DNA from 2 places in the Pelagibaculum spongiae genome. Region 2 is predicted to be linked to the other one. Evidence: riboswitches for the same ligand, from Rfam matches in the RefSeq annotation. Region 2 holds a riboswitch; the other holds the start of a gene.
What was found. A riboswitch is a leader RNA that binds a small molecule or an ion and turns the genes downstream of it on or off. The one in region 2 is predicted to bind thiamine pyrophosphate.
Positions count from the first base shown of each region.

Region 1: it holds a riboswitch for thiamine pyrophosphate, as region 2 does, so the genes downstream of both, thiD (bifunctional hydroxymethylpyrimidine kinase/phosphomethylpyrimidine kinase) here and DC094_RS15265 (TonB-dependent receptor) in region 2, are expected to answer to the same signal.

Region 1 covers NZ_QDDL01000004.1:387,981-395,448, reverse strand. The annotation lists gene DC094_RS12235 (ABC transporter substrate-binding protein) at 1-916, opposite strand, end outside; gene DC094_RS12230 (ABC transporter permease) at 980-1,738, opposite strand; gene DC094_RS12225 (ATP-binding cassette domain-containing protein) at 1,774-2,541, opposite strand; gene thiD (bifunctional hydroxymethylpyrimidine kinase/phosphomethylpyrimidine kinase) at 2,545-3,462, opposite strand; TPP riboswitch at 3,579-3,683, opposite strand; gene DC094_RS12215 (Y-family DNA polymerase) at 3,829-5,100, opposite strand; gene DC094_RS12210 (LexA family protein) at 5,121-5,552, opposite strand; gene DC094_RS12205 (hypothetical protein) at 5,816-6,211, shown strand; gene DC094_RS12200 (hypothetical protein) at 6,853-7,281, shown strand; gene DC094_RS12195 (DNA-binding protein) at 7,395-7,468, opposite strand, start outside.
Region 2 covers NZ_QDDL01000006.1:238,724-246,191, forward strand. The annotation lists gene DC094_RS21885 (putative adhesin) at 147-986, opposite strand; gene hemL (glutamate-1-semialdehyde 2,1-aminomutase) at 1,294-2,574, opposite strand; gene thiE (thiamine phosphate synthase) at 2,587-3,231, opposite strand; gene thiD (bifunctional hydroxymethylpyrimidine kinase/phosphomethylpyrimidine kinase) at 3,300-4,121, opposite strand; gene hemJ (protoporphyrinogen oxidase HemJ) at 4,259-4,681, opposite strand; TPP riboswitch at 4,847-4,966, shown strand; gene DC094_RS15265 (TonB-dependent receptor) at 5,065-7,188, shown strand; gene DC094_RS15270 (DUF1415 domain-containing protein) at 7,270-7,468, shown strand, end outside.

The DNA of each region.
Region 1 (7,468 bases), on a different contig from region 2:
ACAATAATTTAGCATTTAATGGCGCTTTAATTACGCCCTTTTTCTGCATGAAATCAGCAAAGGTTTGATAGCGCTGTGGATCAATAGCACTAGGGCGCAATGCAAAGCGCGGCAGGGTATCGATCCAAGCGCGGCGGTTCAGCTCACTATCTAAAGTATCTGGTTTATAAGCTTTAAATTCTTGCCAGGCTTGTTGCGGATGATTGACGATATATTGGCTGGCTAATTCCAGTGCCCGATTGAATTTAGCTAGCATGGCTAAGTCAGCTGTTTTGCTATTGGCGACAAATATTAGTTCATCGTATGGTGGTACGCCGTGCTCTTCGAGGAAAAACGCTTTGGCTTTAGCACCTTCTATATCAAGCTGATTTAATTCAAAATTTCGATAACCACCAAAGATAGCATCGACTTTTCCTGACATTAACGATGCCGATAACGCCCATCCCACATTAACCAGTTTTACATCATCAAAGCTAATACCTGCGGTTTCTAACATGGTACCTAGGGTGGCTTTTTCGTATCCACCCAGCGAAGTGCCGATGGTTTTTCCCTTAAGGCTAGCGAGGGAGTCTAGTCCTTTGCCTTGCAGTACCGTTAGGGTATTTAATGGCGTAGCAATTAGAGTTGCGCTACGCACTAGCGGCAAGCCTTCGGCAACATCCATGGTTAATTGAGGCTGATAAGTTACTGCAATATCGACCTTTCCTGCTGCGACCAGTTTGGGCGGCAAGCTAGGGTCTGCGGGCTCTTGAATCGTGACGTTTAAACCTTGGTCGGCAAATAAATTGCGTTGTTGCGCGATAATAATCGGGCCATGATCGGGGTTAACAAACCAGTCCAACATTAAACTGACATCTTGTTTGGCAAAGGCGCTGGTGTTTATCATTAGTAGTGCCAGCAGTAGTATTTTTTTCATTATAACTATTCCTAAGGTTTTGCTTTTTATTAAAATTGGCAGGTTAGAAAAAACAGGCGGCCATTAATTTTCTGGCTGCCAGGGAATCATTTTTTTGAGTAGATAATCGCTGAGGTAATACAAGCTAACGGCCATGCTGGCTAGCACCAGTAATGCAGCAAACAGTTCGGTTATTTGCATTCGGGCATTGGCTTGTATCATTAAATAACCGAGGCCCTCGCTGGAGCCAACCCACTCACCCACTACCGCCCCAATGGGCGCAATTACCACTGCGATACGAATGCCAGAAGCTAGAGAAGGCAAGGCTGCCGGTAGGCGAATATGTAGCAATTGTTTTAATTGACTGGCTTGCATGGTTTGGGCGAGGTCGAGAAAACCCTGGGGAGTTTGGCGCAAGCCGTCATAGCAGCAGGTAGCGATTGGGAAAAAGATGATAATTGCCGACATCACTACCTTGGAGGCAATGCCGTAGCCCAGCCACAACATTAATAAAGGTGCGATAGCAAATACCGGCACCGCTTGAGAGGCAATTAATAAAGGCAATAACCAGCGACGTAGCGAGCTAAATAAATGCAGTTGCAATGCTAATAACCCACCACTAAAAATCCCCAGCATTAAGCCTAAAATAATTTCAGTTAAGGTCACCCAACCATGGTTTAGAAATAACTGTGGTTTTTGCCAGAGCAGCTGAATTACCTTCACCGGTTGTGGCAGTAAATAACCTGGAACTTCAAAATAGATCACTGCGCCTTGCCAGAAGGCACCTAGCATCAATAGGCTGGTAAGGCCTCGTATCAACATGGAATCAAATAATTTATCCATGCCATACCTCTGATTTTTCGTGCTGATCTGTAAGGTCAGGTGTTGCCCGATTTTGCGTTAGCAAATGCAAAAGTTGTTGTTGGCTGATGGCTAACTCGGCATTTAGTGGCCTCGGGGGGGAGGGTTGTTGGAAGCGATAAAGATTCAATGTTGCCGTTTTTCATCAGCAATAATTGATCGGCTAACCGTAATGCTTCTTGTGGATCATGGGTGATTAATAAAACGGTACGGTCTTTTAATAATTCAGCGCTAATGTTTTGTAGCTGGAAGCGAGTAGGGGCATCTAGCGCAGAAAATGGTTCATCCATTAACACCACTGAAGCCGGTCGTATCAAGGTTCTTGCAAGGGCTGCTCGTTGACGCATGCCGCCAGATAGTTGTGCTGGAAATTTCTCCAAATGATCAATTAAACCGACTTGTTCTAATATTTGTTTGGCTTTTTTTAGTAACTGTTTTTTGTCAGATGATTTCCCGGATAGTTTCTGATGTAAACAGACATTGTCTAACAAGTTCAGCCAGGGCAGTAATAAATCTTGTTGGGCCATATAGCTAAGCCGGCCAGCCAAGGGTTGTTGGTCACTGGTGAGTAGCTGGCCAGAGTATTGGCAATTTTTGGGTAATAAACCGGCAATCCAACGTAATAGACTGGTTTTGCCACAGCCGCTAGCACCGAGTAAACAGCTCCATTTTGCCGCAGGAAAAGTAATATTTAGGTTTTCAAATACAGCGGGTTGCTCTGGATTGAACTTCAATCCAAGTCCTACCAGTTGCAGCCCAACGGCTGGCGTAATTTCGCTGAGCATGGCCTATAAATCCAGTTGTTTTATTGCGACTGAAGAAAGATCCAATGGAAGTTGTTTTTGGTTATGCTGCTGATAAAAATGATGAACTGGGCCATGTCCTTGGCCAATGTGTAATTGATCGGCATGAGCTAAAGCACCGGTTAGCCAGGCTTTAGCTGAGTGAACGGCTTGTTGTAGGAGTTGCCCCTGAGCGATGAATGATGCAATTGCAGCAGATAGCGAACAGCCCGTGCCATGGGTATTTTCGGTTTCAATTCTAGGGCTTGATAACTGAATGATTTTTTGATTGATAATTAACAAATCATTACTGGTGCTATCTGATTGTAGATGGCCGCCTTTTAATAGAATAGCTTGGGCGTCGAGCTGACGTAGTTGATTGATTAAGTTCAACATTTGTTGTTGGTTTTGTGGCACAGCTTGGTCGGTGAGCGCTGCGGCTTCGGGTAAATTTGGCGTAATAATACTCGCCAGAGGAACCAGTCGTTGTTTTAAGTTATGAATTGCCGATTGTTCGAGCAATAAATCGCCGCTGGTTGCGACCATTACTGGATCGAGCACTATTGGGATTGTGGGGTACTGCTCTAAAAAACTGGCAATAGTCTGAATGATTTTCGCTTCAGCCAACATGCCAATTTTTATTGCCTGAATATTTAAATCATCGAAGACCGCGGTGAGTTGTTGCTGAATGAAATCAGCAGAGATAGGAAGTATTCCCTTAACCGCTAAGGTATTTTGTGCCGTTAGTGCAGTAATTACCGAGCAGGCATAGCTGCCAGTTGCAGAGATCGCTTTGATATCAGCCTGAATACCTGCACCGCCGCCGCTATCTGAACCGGCAATTGTCAAGATGATCGGCGTTTTATGTTCGGTTTTTTTTGATTGGTCGGGTGTCGGGTGTCGCGAGGTGGTTGGCTGAATCATGGAACTTCCTTTGCTTTATTGGCTAATAAGGCAAAGGGACTGGCGAGGTATTTGAAATGGAGCGACGCTTGTAGAGGCTGGTACGCTAGACCCTGTAAGCTATTTGAGCATATTCAAATAGATCTCTGCTAGTTCCCTACGCCAGTATTAACCGGATCAGGTTCTACGGGTCTCAGCATCTTTTTGCTGATCTCAGCCTTACGGCCCCCCGACTAACTTCAGCGCTATGCTATTTCGTGGAGTCAAAAGCTGTCAATGGAAGTTTTCAACAAAGGATTGAAGGTCGTTGACCGTTATTCACCGGAGAGCAATTTCGTGAGTTTCATTTTTAGTTACGACTACTTAGATAGTTGAGTTTTTAAGTGATTAGTTGGCATTAGCTTTGGGTAGTTGTTGCCAGTTGGTTGTATAAGCTGGCGAACAGAAGTCTCGTTTCATCGCCCATTTAGGCTGCAAACTTTCTGCTGCTAATTTTAAGCTGCCGCGGCCAAAGCGCTGGTTAATTTCATCAAGGGTTTTCATCAATTGCTGGCTGTTGTGCATTCGATAGTCTGCCGAGGTTTCTAATAATTGCAGTTGGTTTTTACTTGCCGGGTCTATATCAGACAACCAGACGCTGGCTTTTTGATATTGATAGCCAGGTGCAAACAACTCATGAATTAATGCTTGTGCGTGTTCGGATAAAATCCGGCTGTCATTAATTGGTTTATTTAAACGAATAGATTTGGCTGCAGTGTAAGGTTTATCGCAGTTTTTCCCAGTAGTTAAATGCACCCCTATCTCGCCACAGCAGCTGTTTTGTTGTCGCAATTTTTCTGCAGCGCGACAGGTATATTGGGTGATCGCTTGTTGTAAATCAGCCAGCTCCGTTAATCGTTTGCAAAAAGAGCGAGAACTGATGATTTGTTTGCGTGATTCAATCTGTGGCTCCATCTCTAGACAGGCTTGCCCTTGTAATTCCCGCACTGTTTTTTCTAAAGTGACAGAGAATTTTTTCCGAATCCATAAATGATCGGCGTTCGCCAGGTCAGCAACGGATTCAAAGCCATAGCCTTGCAGTTTTTCTCGTAATCGATGACCAATCCCCCACACCTCGCCAATCGGTAATTGCGGCAGCCAAAGGTTCCTTTGATGTTGTGTAAGTAAACTGGCACAGCCACTTTGACTGTGGCGTTTGGCGATATGATTTGCCAGTTTGGCTAGCGTTTTGCTAGAACCGAAGCCAACGCCCACCGGCATTTTTAATTGCTTAATTAATTGCTGACGTATTTGTCGGCTTAATGAGTAAGGGTCGGCTGGTGGCTGGTTAAAATAAAGGAAGCTTTCATCGATGCTGTAACACTCGATGGCATCACCCCAGCTGAGTAAAATTTGCTGTACTCGTTGAGAAATATCACCGTATAAAGTGTAGTTAGATGAAAAAACAGCCACTTTTTTCTGGCGAAGGTCGTTTTTTATTTGGAAGTATGGGCTGCCCATTGAAATGGAAAGCAATTTAGCTTCTTCGCTGCGCGCAATAATGCAGCCATCATTATTGGAAAGCACCACAATTGGTTTTTTGTCTAGGTCCGGGCGAAATAATCGCTCGCAAGAAGCATAGAAATTATTGCAATCGACTAAAGCGAAGCAGTGAGTCATAAAGGTGTGTTTTGGTGAGCTTATGCGTTTGCTAGCTGGCAGCTAGGACGTAAAGAGTGAATTACTGACGTAACAACACCCCAAATTTGTTCGATCTGTTCTGGATTGCAAGGAATGGCTGGATAACTGTCACAAGTTGACCGAAGTTGCGGCTGTTTTTTGTGATAGCAAAGCTGTTTAACCAACAAACTACCATTAATTTCTGCGATTACGACATCACCTTGCTGGGCGGTGAGCGATCGGTCAACCAACAACAAGTCTTGATCAAAAATACCAACACCTTGCATCGAGTGGCCATCGGCCTGCATAAAAAAACTACTAGAAGGATGCTGAATAAGGTGTTGTGACAAATCCAGAGTGCGCTCTTGGTAGTCTGCAGCAGGGGAGGGAAAACCAGCACTGGCAAAGCCAAGTAGTGGTAATTGTAATGAGCTGGGCAGAGATTGTTGCATAGTATTGGCTCTCTTCTCGGTACTTTTGGCGTTGATTTTTATGATTGCTGGCGATGCTTTTTTGAAAAGACAATCAAACAAATTTAACTGTATGTACGAACAGTATTGCGAAGATTCATAGCCGGCGCAAGTTTTTTGAAATGATTGAAAGTGGTGGTTTAGTCACAACGTTGCGGAAAATCGGCAAGTTATCAACTATGCTGGCTGTAGCTAGTTTGAAACGTGAAATGTGAAACGAAATTGCCCGAAACAGGGAGAGGTTTATGAGCAATCCTAGTGTAAAAGTTAGCAACCAATCGTCTGGTGATATTTATTTAAATGGTGATCCTAATTGGGATGATCAAAAACTACTGGTTAATGGTCAACCAATTGTGCCTAGTGGCGAGAAGGTTAGCAAAGGTGTCGAAGTAGTTGTGAGTGTAGAGTGGGGCGGTAATCGTTCTGCTCATATGATAGGTATGATTATTTCAGATAGTTCTAATTATGACGATGGTGCTGCTTATCAAATGACTTTTGGTGAAGATCCTGAGATGGGCTATATGACGCGCACCGAAACTTATGATTGGGGTGATCCGAGTATTACATATCGTATGAAAGATCGACATCCTTGGGAAATGACTATGGAATTTAAGGACAAAGAAAAAGTAGTTGTTGAATAAGTTAACCAATGATTTCTGTAAAAACGCCAATAATTCATGTTGTTGGCGTTTTTTTTATGGTTTCTTATAGCCAAGCAATCAAGCTGTTTGGCGATGATAATTTTCTGTAACAACTTAACTATTGTCGTAGCTCTTCATTTCATTCAATGTGGTTTTGTAGAAAATAACCAATTTATTCTTAAAAATAGCCCGAACTAAAGGGGGGTGTATTGTTCGAAAAAGAGGGTTGATCCGTATCACTGTCATTCTTGGTTAGCTCTGTGATTATTTGTGGCAGAGTGAAGTTGATTAAATCAGAAGATCTATAAACGTGCTAGCTAGAGGCGCAAGGTAAAATTTAATGGCGATGGTTTTTTGTCAACCTAGTCATTTCGACTTTGATTGGCTTGAAATCTATCTAATTATAGCAATGGTTTGCTTTGCAATAGGTGGTTTGTCACTAGAACCGATGCAAGCTGGCTTGGCTTTGTGCTGGGATCTGTAGTGGCATTGCTGGCCAGTTTGTGTTTTTTGGATTGAAATAATGGCTGGGCTGATGGTGGTTTTTAGCAATTATATGCCAATAATAATCTGAAGTTTGAGCTTGACAGTTTCACTGTGAGTTTTTAGTTTTGTTAAAAACCAATTTAAGGGGACCTGACATGATCGATGGCATGGATGCGTTGCTTTACAATCAGGTAGTCGGTGTTTCAACGGCTTTGGCAATAGCAGCCGATGGCAATGATACTTACGCAACTTGGGGGCAATACCATTTGCTTGATGATATATGCCAGCAAAATCAAGGGACTGATCTTGACCACCCAATGCAGTGGGAGTTGCTGGCTGATTTCACTCCCAATGTTAAGAACGCTATCTTGCTTTATGAAAAGGCGATGGCGCTAGCCGAACAAACCCAGTTATTTGATTACTGTGCTTCCATCAAGCTGGCGTTGGCAGAATGCTACCGTGTTCAGGGTAAGTCTCAATTGGCATTTCGCCATGCACAATTTGCCGATAAGTATGCGAAAGATTTATCTGATTTAGAATTGCGTCAGCAAATTAGTCAGTTATTGCTAGAGCTGGCGGAATAGCGGTAAGACACAGTATAAACTAATGATTATAAATTAAGCCGCTGCAAACATTGTTTGCAGCGGCTTTTCTATGTGTTTTTGTGAATGATTTTCTGTTGCTTGAGCTGTAAAAATTAAGACAGTTTTTCTAATAATTTCTGCAGTTGCTGCTTTTCAGCTTTGATTTCGGCAAGTGACGGTTCGAGTA
Region 2 (7,468 bases):
AATTCATATGAGAAATGGAAGGGGGATACTTTGAATTGAAACCAAGGTTTACCATTACTTATTCATAGTTGTTTGTTTTTCGCTTAAGTGCTTTGGTATGCCATCAAAGGTGGCTTGTACCATATCCTGCTAGCATGCATGGTTGCTTATTTTTTTTTACGTGGCGCAGCAACCGGGAGTGAAGAGCGAATGACCTCAATTGCGCTTGCTGGAGAAGACCTTCTTGGTGCAGCTGTTGGCGGGGCTGAGCCGGGCCTTTTTCGTGGCGTCGGTGTTGGTGGTGCAGTAGCAGAGTGGCGTCTTGGCGTCGGAGTTGGTGGAGAAATATTACGCCGTGGTGCTGGAGATGGCGGAGCTGATGCTGGTCGTCTTCTAGTAGGTGTTGGCCTTGGAATAACTCTGCCAAGTTTTTCAACCTGATTGTTAAAAGGGTCACGTAATATCAAGGACTCAATCTGGTGAGTCGCATTATCCAACACACGATAGGAACCATCATCAGCCCGATTGTCCATATTGGCATTTATACCAAGGTACTTTCCTCCGGTGCTATTCAAGTCGGTGACTCTGCAAGCGCCCCAATGGAATTCAATTTCTGTACCGACATCATATACATGTGTGACTTCTTGACGTAATGCAGCCATTACCCAATCCAGATTTTTGGGTTCGTCAAAATCGACAAAAATAAATGAGCTTCCTGAGGCTAGGTTATGTTCTTTAAGTATTGCATCGTACGACATGTCGTCTTCTCTGTTGGGATGGAGCGTCATGTTGGGGACTTGTGTTAATTGATCATTAATACTGTCGAAGTTATCCAGACTACTTTCTCTGGATAAATCTAAATCAATCATGCTGTATATTTTATCTGCTGAAAGCATACGGTTTATTTGATGATAAAATATCATCCAGGAATTTAAAGGTACTCTACAAAATCCATTTTTAATCGTCCAGCCTCCATGCCCGTTAAGAATGAACTTAATGGGACTCATGATTGCTCAATTAATTAATAAATAAATAGCTACGCATTAGGAATGTCAGATGTTTTATTAGCAAACAATGATGGATAAAAGGGAAAGTAAGCATGACAAGAGGTTTTTACCATAAAAGAAGGCTTTGTTTTTTATATAAATATCAATAATATTAAGTCAAGGTTGTGCGTGTTTGGAATTTAATATATGGGTTGATTTTTCAAGGGGTAGGCAAGTGTCAATGTGTTTTTTAAATTAAAGCGCGCTCATAAAAAAGCCTTGCAGACAAAAAGTCAAACAAGGCTTTGTTCGCAAAATGAAGAGATTATTACAACTGAGAAAATGCCTTTTCTGCGGCATTTAAAGTTTTTTGGATTTCTTCATCAGTATGCGCGGCAGATACAAAACCTGCTTCATAGGCAGAAGGTGCCAGGTAAATACCTTGCTCGAGCATTAAGTGAAAGAATTTACCAAAGCGCTCGGTATCGCAGTTGGTGATTTGTTCGAAATTATCAACCGGGCCTTGGTCGGTGAAAAACAAACCAAACATGCCGCCAATGCTGCGGCTGAAAAATGGAATACCGGCTTCATCAGCTTTTTGCTGCAAACCAGCCACTAGCTTGGCAGTGGTTTCAGTTAGGGCTTCGTAAAAACCTGGCTGGCTGATTAGCTGCATGGTTTTTAAACCGGCGGACATGGCGACTGGGTTACCTGACAAGGTACCTGCCTGATAAACCGGGCCAAGCGGTGCGATGTAATTCATGATTTCGCGTTTGCCGCCAAATGCGCCAACTGGCATGCCGCCGCCAATCACTTTACCGAAAGTCGATAAGTCTGGCGTGATGCCGTAATAAGCTTGGGCACCACCTAAAGCAACTCTAAAACCGGTCATGACTTCATCAAAAATCAGTACGGTGCCAGATTCGTCACATAACTTGCGCAGGCCTTCCAAGAAACCGGGTACTGGTGGAATGCAGTTCATGTTGCCAGCAACGGGTTCTAAAATCAGGCAGGCAATTTGCGAGCCTTTCTCGGCAAACATCTGCTGCGCTTGTTCCAGATTGTTGTAATCCAGCGTCAGGGTGTGTTTTGCCAAATCAGCAGGAACACCTGGAGAACTTGGAGTGCCCAAGGTCAGCAAACCAGAACCGGCTTTAACCAACAGTGAATCACCGTGGCCGTGGTAGCAGCCTTCAAATTTCACAATGGTATCGCGACCAGTAAAACCACGGGCGAGGCGAATCGCACTCATGGTAGCTTCGGTGCCGGAGCTCACCATGCGCACCTGTTCCATTGAAGGTACTAGCTTGCGAACCATTTCTGCGGCTTGGATTTCAATTTCAGTCGGTGCACCAAAACTCATGCCACGATCAACCGCCGCGTGAACTTCTGCCACCACTTCTGGATGGTTGTGACCCAATACCATTGGGCCCCATGAGCCAATATAATCGACATAGGCTTTGTCATCGGCATCGTACATATAAGCGCCTTTAGCGCGTTTCATAAATACCGGATCACCGCCAACGCCTTTAAAAGCTCTTACCGGGGAATTAACACCGCCGGGGATTGCATCTTGGGCTTTTACGAATAGGTCGTGGGATTTGCTCATATTGGCGCTCATTTAATTTTCCTCAAACATCTGACTAAAGCTTGTGGCAGCTTGTTGAATATCGTCTTGTCCAAAAACGCTATTCACCACCGCAAGCATGTCACAGCCAGTATTCAGCAAGGGCTGGGCATTACTCAGTTCAATGCCACCAATCGCACAGACCGGTAGCGTAAATTTTTGTTTGGCTTGTTGTACAACATCCACCGAAATCGTGGCCGCATCGGGTTTGGTTTTGGAAGGGTAGATCGCGCCGAAGGCGATATAGTCAGCACCTTGCTCGACGGCTTTTTCTGCCAGCTCGATTGAGCCTTCACAGCTAATACCGATGATGGCTCTTTCACCCAGTTTTTCTCGAGCTTCGGTTAGCGATATATCGCTTTGACCGAGATGAACGCCGTCTGCCAGCATATAAGAAGCGAGTTCGATATCGTCATTGATTAGAAACAGGGCATCGTAAGCAAAGCATAAGGTTTGCGCTCGAAGTGCCTGTGCCAGTCGATAATCAAAACCGTGGCTTTTATCCCGGTACTGAACCACTTTGGCGCCACCTTCTAATGCGGCTTCCAGTTTTTTAGCCAAGCTATCGCCAGCGGTGAGTTGTTCATCGGTAATGACATAAAGGCCGCGCAGGCAAGCTAACTTCTGATCGTGGGTCACAGTGAATCTCTCTGAACTCTGAATTTTTTAAAAAACTGTGGTTGCCGCGCTTGGCGACAACCCGATAATTATTTGCCGAGCCGATTGGGAAATTGTTGACCTGTACCCGGCGTACAGGGGCTTTGCAATGATTTCCAGGTAAAGGTTTGTGCTTTTCGGCTGGCAGTTTGCATGCTTTCACCCAATGCTAAACGAGTGGCTAAAGTGGCTGCCAATGTGCAGCCAGTGCCGTGAAATTCACCGGTAAGTCGTGGCCAGCTGAGGGTTTGAATCAGCTTAGGGTCTTGCAATGGGTTGGATTGTAAATCGTACAGACGATTAATCACTCGCTGGTTGTCGCATTGACCGCCGGTTAATAGCAAATAGCGGCAACCGGTATTAGCAAACCAACGAACCATCAGGTCAATTTCATCTTCATCACATTCAGCTAATACCGCAGCTTCTGGCAAATTAGGGGTGCAAACCGTGGCATGGCCAATCAGTTCGCGCAATGCATCAATTAAATCAGGCAGTGCCAAGCTGCGCTTGCCAGCTTTAATTACTGGGTCGATGACTAGCGGGCTTTCGGCATGATCTTGCGCTAAATTACACACCAGTTTGGCTAAATTGGCATCGGCCAACATGCCGGTTTTAATCGCAGAAAATTGCATATCATCTAACAGTTCAGCCAGCTGGCGGGCAATAAAATCGCGGCTGATGGGTTGAAAGTCGCTAACACCGCGACTGTTTTGCACCGTCAGTGCAGTTGCAATACCGGCACAATGGCCACCTTGAGCTGCGATCGATTCAATGTCGGCAGATAAACCTGCACCACCGGATGGATCGAGACCTGACAAACATAACACCACCGGTTGTTGGCTTACCGGCTGGCCTTTTGTTGGCTGGTTCATTGTGGCGTGTTAGCTCCTGTTAAATTTAAACTGTGGTTCGTCGTAGGTTTGATAAGCCTGAGGCGCAATCAGACATTGTGCGATGCAGTAAAAAGTGTCTGATTTCGTTAACACTCATCAAACCTACAGCAGACGTTTTAAAAAGGTCGAACCACTACCAGAATGACCACGCCAAGTAAGATCAGCACTGGAAATTCGTTAAACCAACGATAAAACACATGGCTTTTGTGATTGTCGTCGGTGGCAAAACGGCGCATTAATTTGCCGCAGTATATGTGGTAGCCAATGAGTATCGCGACCAGTGTCAGCTTTACGTGCATCCAGCCCATGCTTTTATAAAACTCCCAATTGGGAATTAACATCGCCAGACCAAGAATCACCGTCACCATCATCGAGGGGTTCATAATGCCGCGATATAGTTTTCGTTCCATGATATGAAACCGATCTTTACCTGCCTGATCTTCAGTTGATGCGTGATAAACAAACAAACGCGGCAAATAGAACAGTCCAGCAAACCAGCAGACCATCGCGATAATATGAAAAGCTTTTATCCAAAGCATTGGAGACATCACTGTTAGGGGAATCTGCCGATACTCTAATCAAACTCTTCTTTAAACGCACCTGTCTGTTGTATTCGCCCTGAAGTTCAGATGGTTATCTATCGGCTGGCTTAAGTCGTTTTATCGGTTTGAACTAGGTTGTCTGGTGATCTCTTGTTAAGCTCCCGCTCAGCCAGGGGGTGGTTATGAATCTGTTAAAAGATTTTGCCTGAGATGCGCATTTTGCCGAACCCCTAGAACCTGATCCGGTTAGTACCGGCGTAGGAATCGGCTGGAATCGTCTGAAGCAACATGTACATTACGACTCCTCCCATTTTAATGGGCTTGCTTGCAAGCTCCTGCGCAGTCGCCGGGTCTTTCTCTTAATTTTTAAGGAAGACCCAATGAAAACAAATCAATACCATCGATATTTTGCTGGCAAACCGTTAGCGCTAGCAGTTTCTCTTTCAATCTTTGCATCGCCAACGCTGGTTGCTGCGCAAGATTCGACGGCTGAAGTCTTGCCGACGATTCAAGTACAAGCCGATTTCCGCCATACCGATATTGACCAGTTAGCAGAAGCAATTTCGGTAGTGAATGCCCAGCAAATTGAAGCGCGTTCGGCGGATCATCTAGAAGCTATTTTAAGTTTCGCCCCTAATGTGAATTTTGCCGGTGGTAGTTCGCGTGCGCGTTATTTCCAGATTCGAGGAATAGGTGAGCGCAGCCAGTTTGTTGAGCCGGTGAACCCGTCGGTGGGTTTGCAAATTGACGGTATCGACATGACTGGGTTAGGCGGGGCGGCAACGCTGTTTGATGTTCAACAGGTTGAAATTTTGCGTGGCCCACAGGGCACACGTTTTGGTGCCAATGCACTGGCAGGTTTTATTAATGTCGATTCCAAGGCGCCTACGAAGGAAACCGAAGGTTATATCAAAGCCAAGTTGGGCAATTACGATAGCTGGGGTATTGGTGGTGCGGTTTCTGGCAGCTTAGCTGACAATCTTCAGGCGCGAGTTGCTTGGAATCAGACCGCCAGCGACGGCTTTATCGAAAATGTTCGCGTCAACCGAGATGATACAAACAATATTGATGAGCAAGTGCTGCGTGCCAAATTGAGTTGGCAACCGGCGGCTGATCATAATGTTGATATCACATTGCTACGTGCTGATATTGATAATGGTTATGATGCATTTACCTTGGATTATGACAAACAAGAAGCGCGTCAAACCGATTCTGACCAACCTGGTCATGATCGACAGAAAACCAATGCCGCCAGCATTCGCTGGGATGGCAAAGTAAATACTGTGGTTAATATTCAGCTGGATCTCTCTGGTAGCAATAACAAGATTGATTACGGGTTTGATGAAGACTGGTCTTTTGATGGTTTGCATCCGCTGGGGTACAACTATTTTGACCAGTATTTAAGAGAATTTAATCGAAATACAGTTGATTTACGTTTGCTGTCAGGTGCCGATGGTGCGATTTTCAATCAGACAACTGACTGGGTTTTTGGTGTTTATCATGCCAACCGTGATGAAAAATTGACTAGAAATCGAACCACCAAAACTCAATATGTCAGCGATTTAGATATTCGATCTATTGCTGCATACGGTGAGTTGAATAGTGAGCTTCGGAACGGGACTTATTTAATTTATGGTTTACGTTACGAAAACTGGGAATATGAATTCGCTAATTCTGCTGATATAGAAAATAGCCGAAGCCAAGATTTGTGGGGTGGAAAAATCGCACTTGAGCAGTTGTTAAATGACGATCACCTCGGTTATGTCTCGTTGGCTCGTGGTTATAAACCTGGTGGCATTAATAACGATCCGGATATTGATGATGTTTACCGGACTTTTGATACCGAAACCAATAATGCTTTGGAGTTCGGTTTAAAGTCGAGCTGGAGAGATGACAAGCTAAAAACCCGCTTGGCTATTTTTTATATTCAGCGTAAAAACCAACAAGTCAAAGCTTCATTTAATAGCCGGGCACCAGGTGAAGCACCAGAGTTTGAAGAGTTTTTGAGAAATGCAGCGCAAGGCAGAAACTATGGTATTGAACTGGAAAATCGCTTCGAACTGAATGACAAGTTGATGGTGATGTCGAATATTGGTTATTTAAAAACTCAATTGAAAGATTTCAGTTTTGAAACAGAAGATGGCGTAGTCAATCAAAGTGGTCGTGCTCAAGCACATGCGCCATCGCTGAGCATTTCTAGTGCAATGGAATACCATTTTCTGCCATACCTAACTGGCCGATTAGAAGGGGAGCGTAAAAGCAGCTTCTTTTTCTCAGATAGCCACAATGTAAAATCGCGTTCGTATAATTTGCTTCATGCACGTTTGAGCTACCAACGTAACCAGTTGGGAGTCGCGTTGTATGGACGCAATCTGACCGACCAGAAACACGATGTGCGAGGATTCTTGTTCGGTAATGATCCTAGAGTGGATTATGAGAATCGTGAATATCGTCAGTTAGCAGCACCAAGAACTTTTGGTATGGATGTGAGCTACAAATTCTAGGTTCTTGGTTCTGCAGAACGTACCTCAAATAAAATACCGCTGCATTTGTTACTATGCAGCGGTATTTTTTGGAGAAGTAAGATGCCCGCTGCAGCAGATGAATTCCAACAACAAGTAATTGTTCAAAGCAAAGCCTGGGTCAAACAGTTCATTATTGGCCACGGCATTTGCCCGTTTGCTTATCGTGAATATGAGCGAGATAGCATTCGTTATGCAGTGATCGAGCAAAGAAAAATGGCGGCAACGCTGAAGGCGATTATCGAGCAGTGTGTTTATCTCG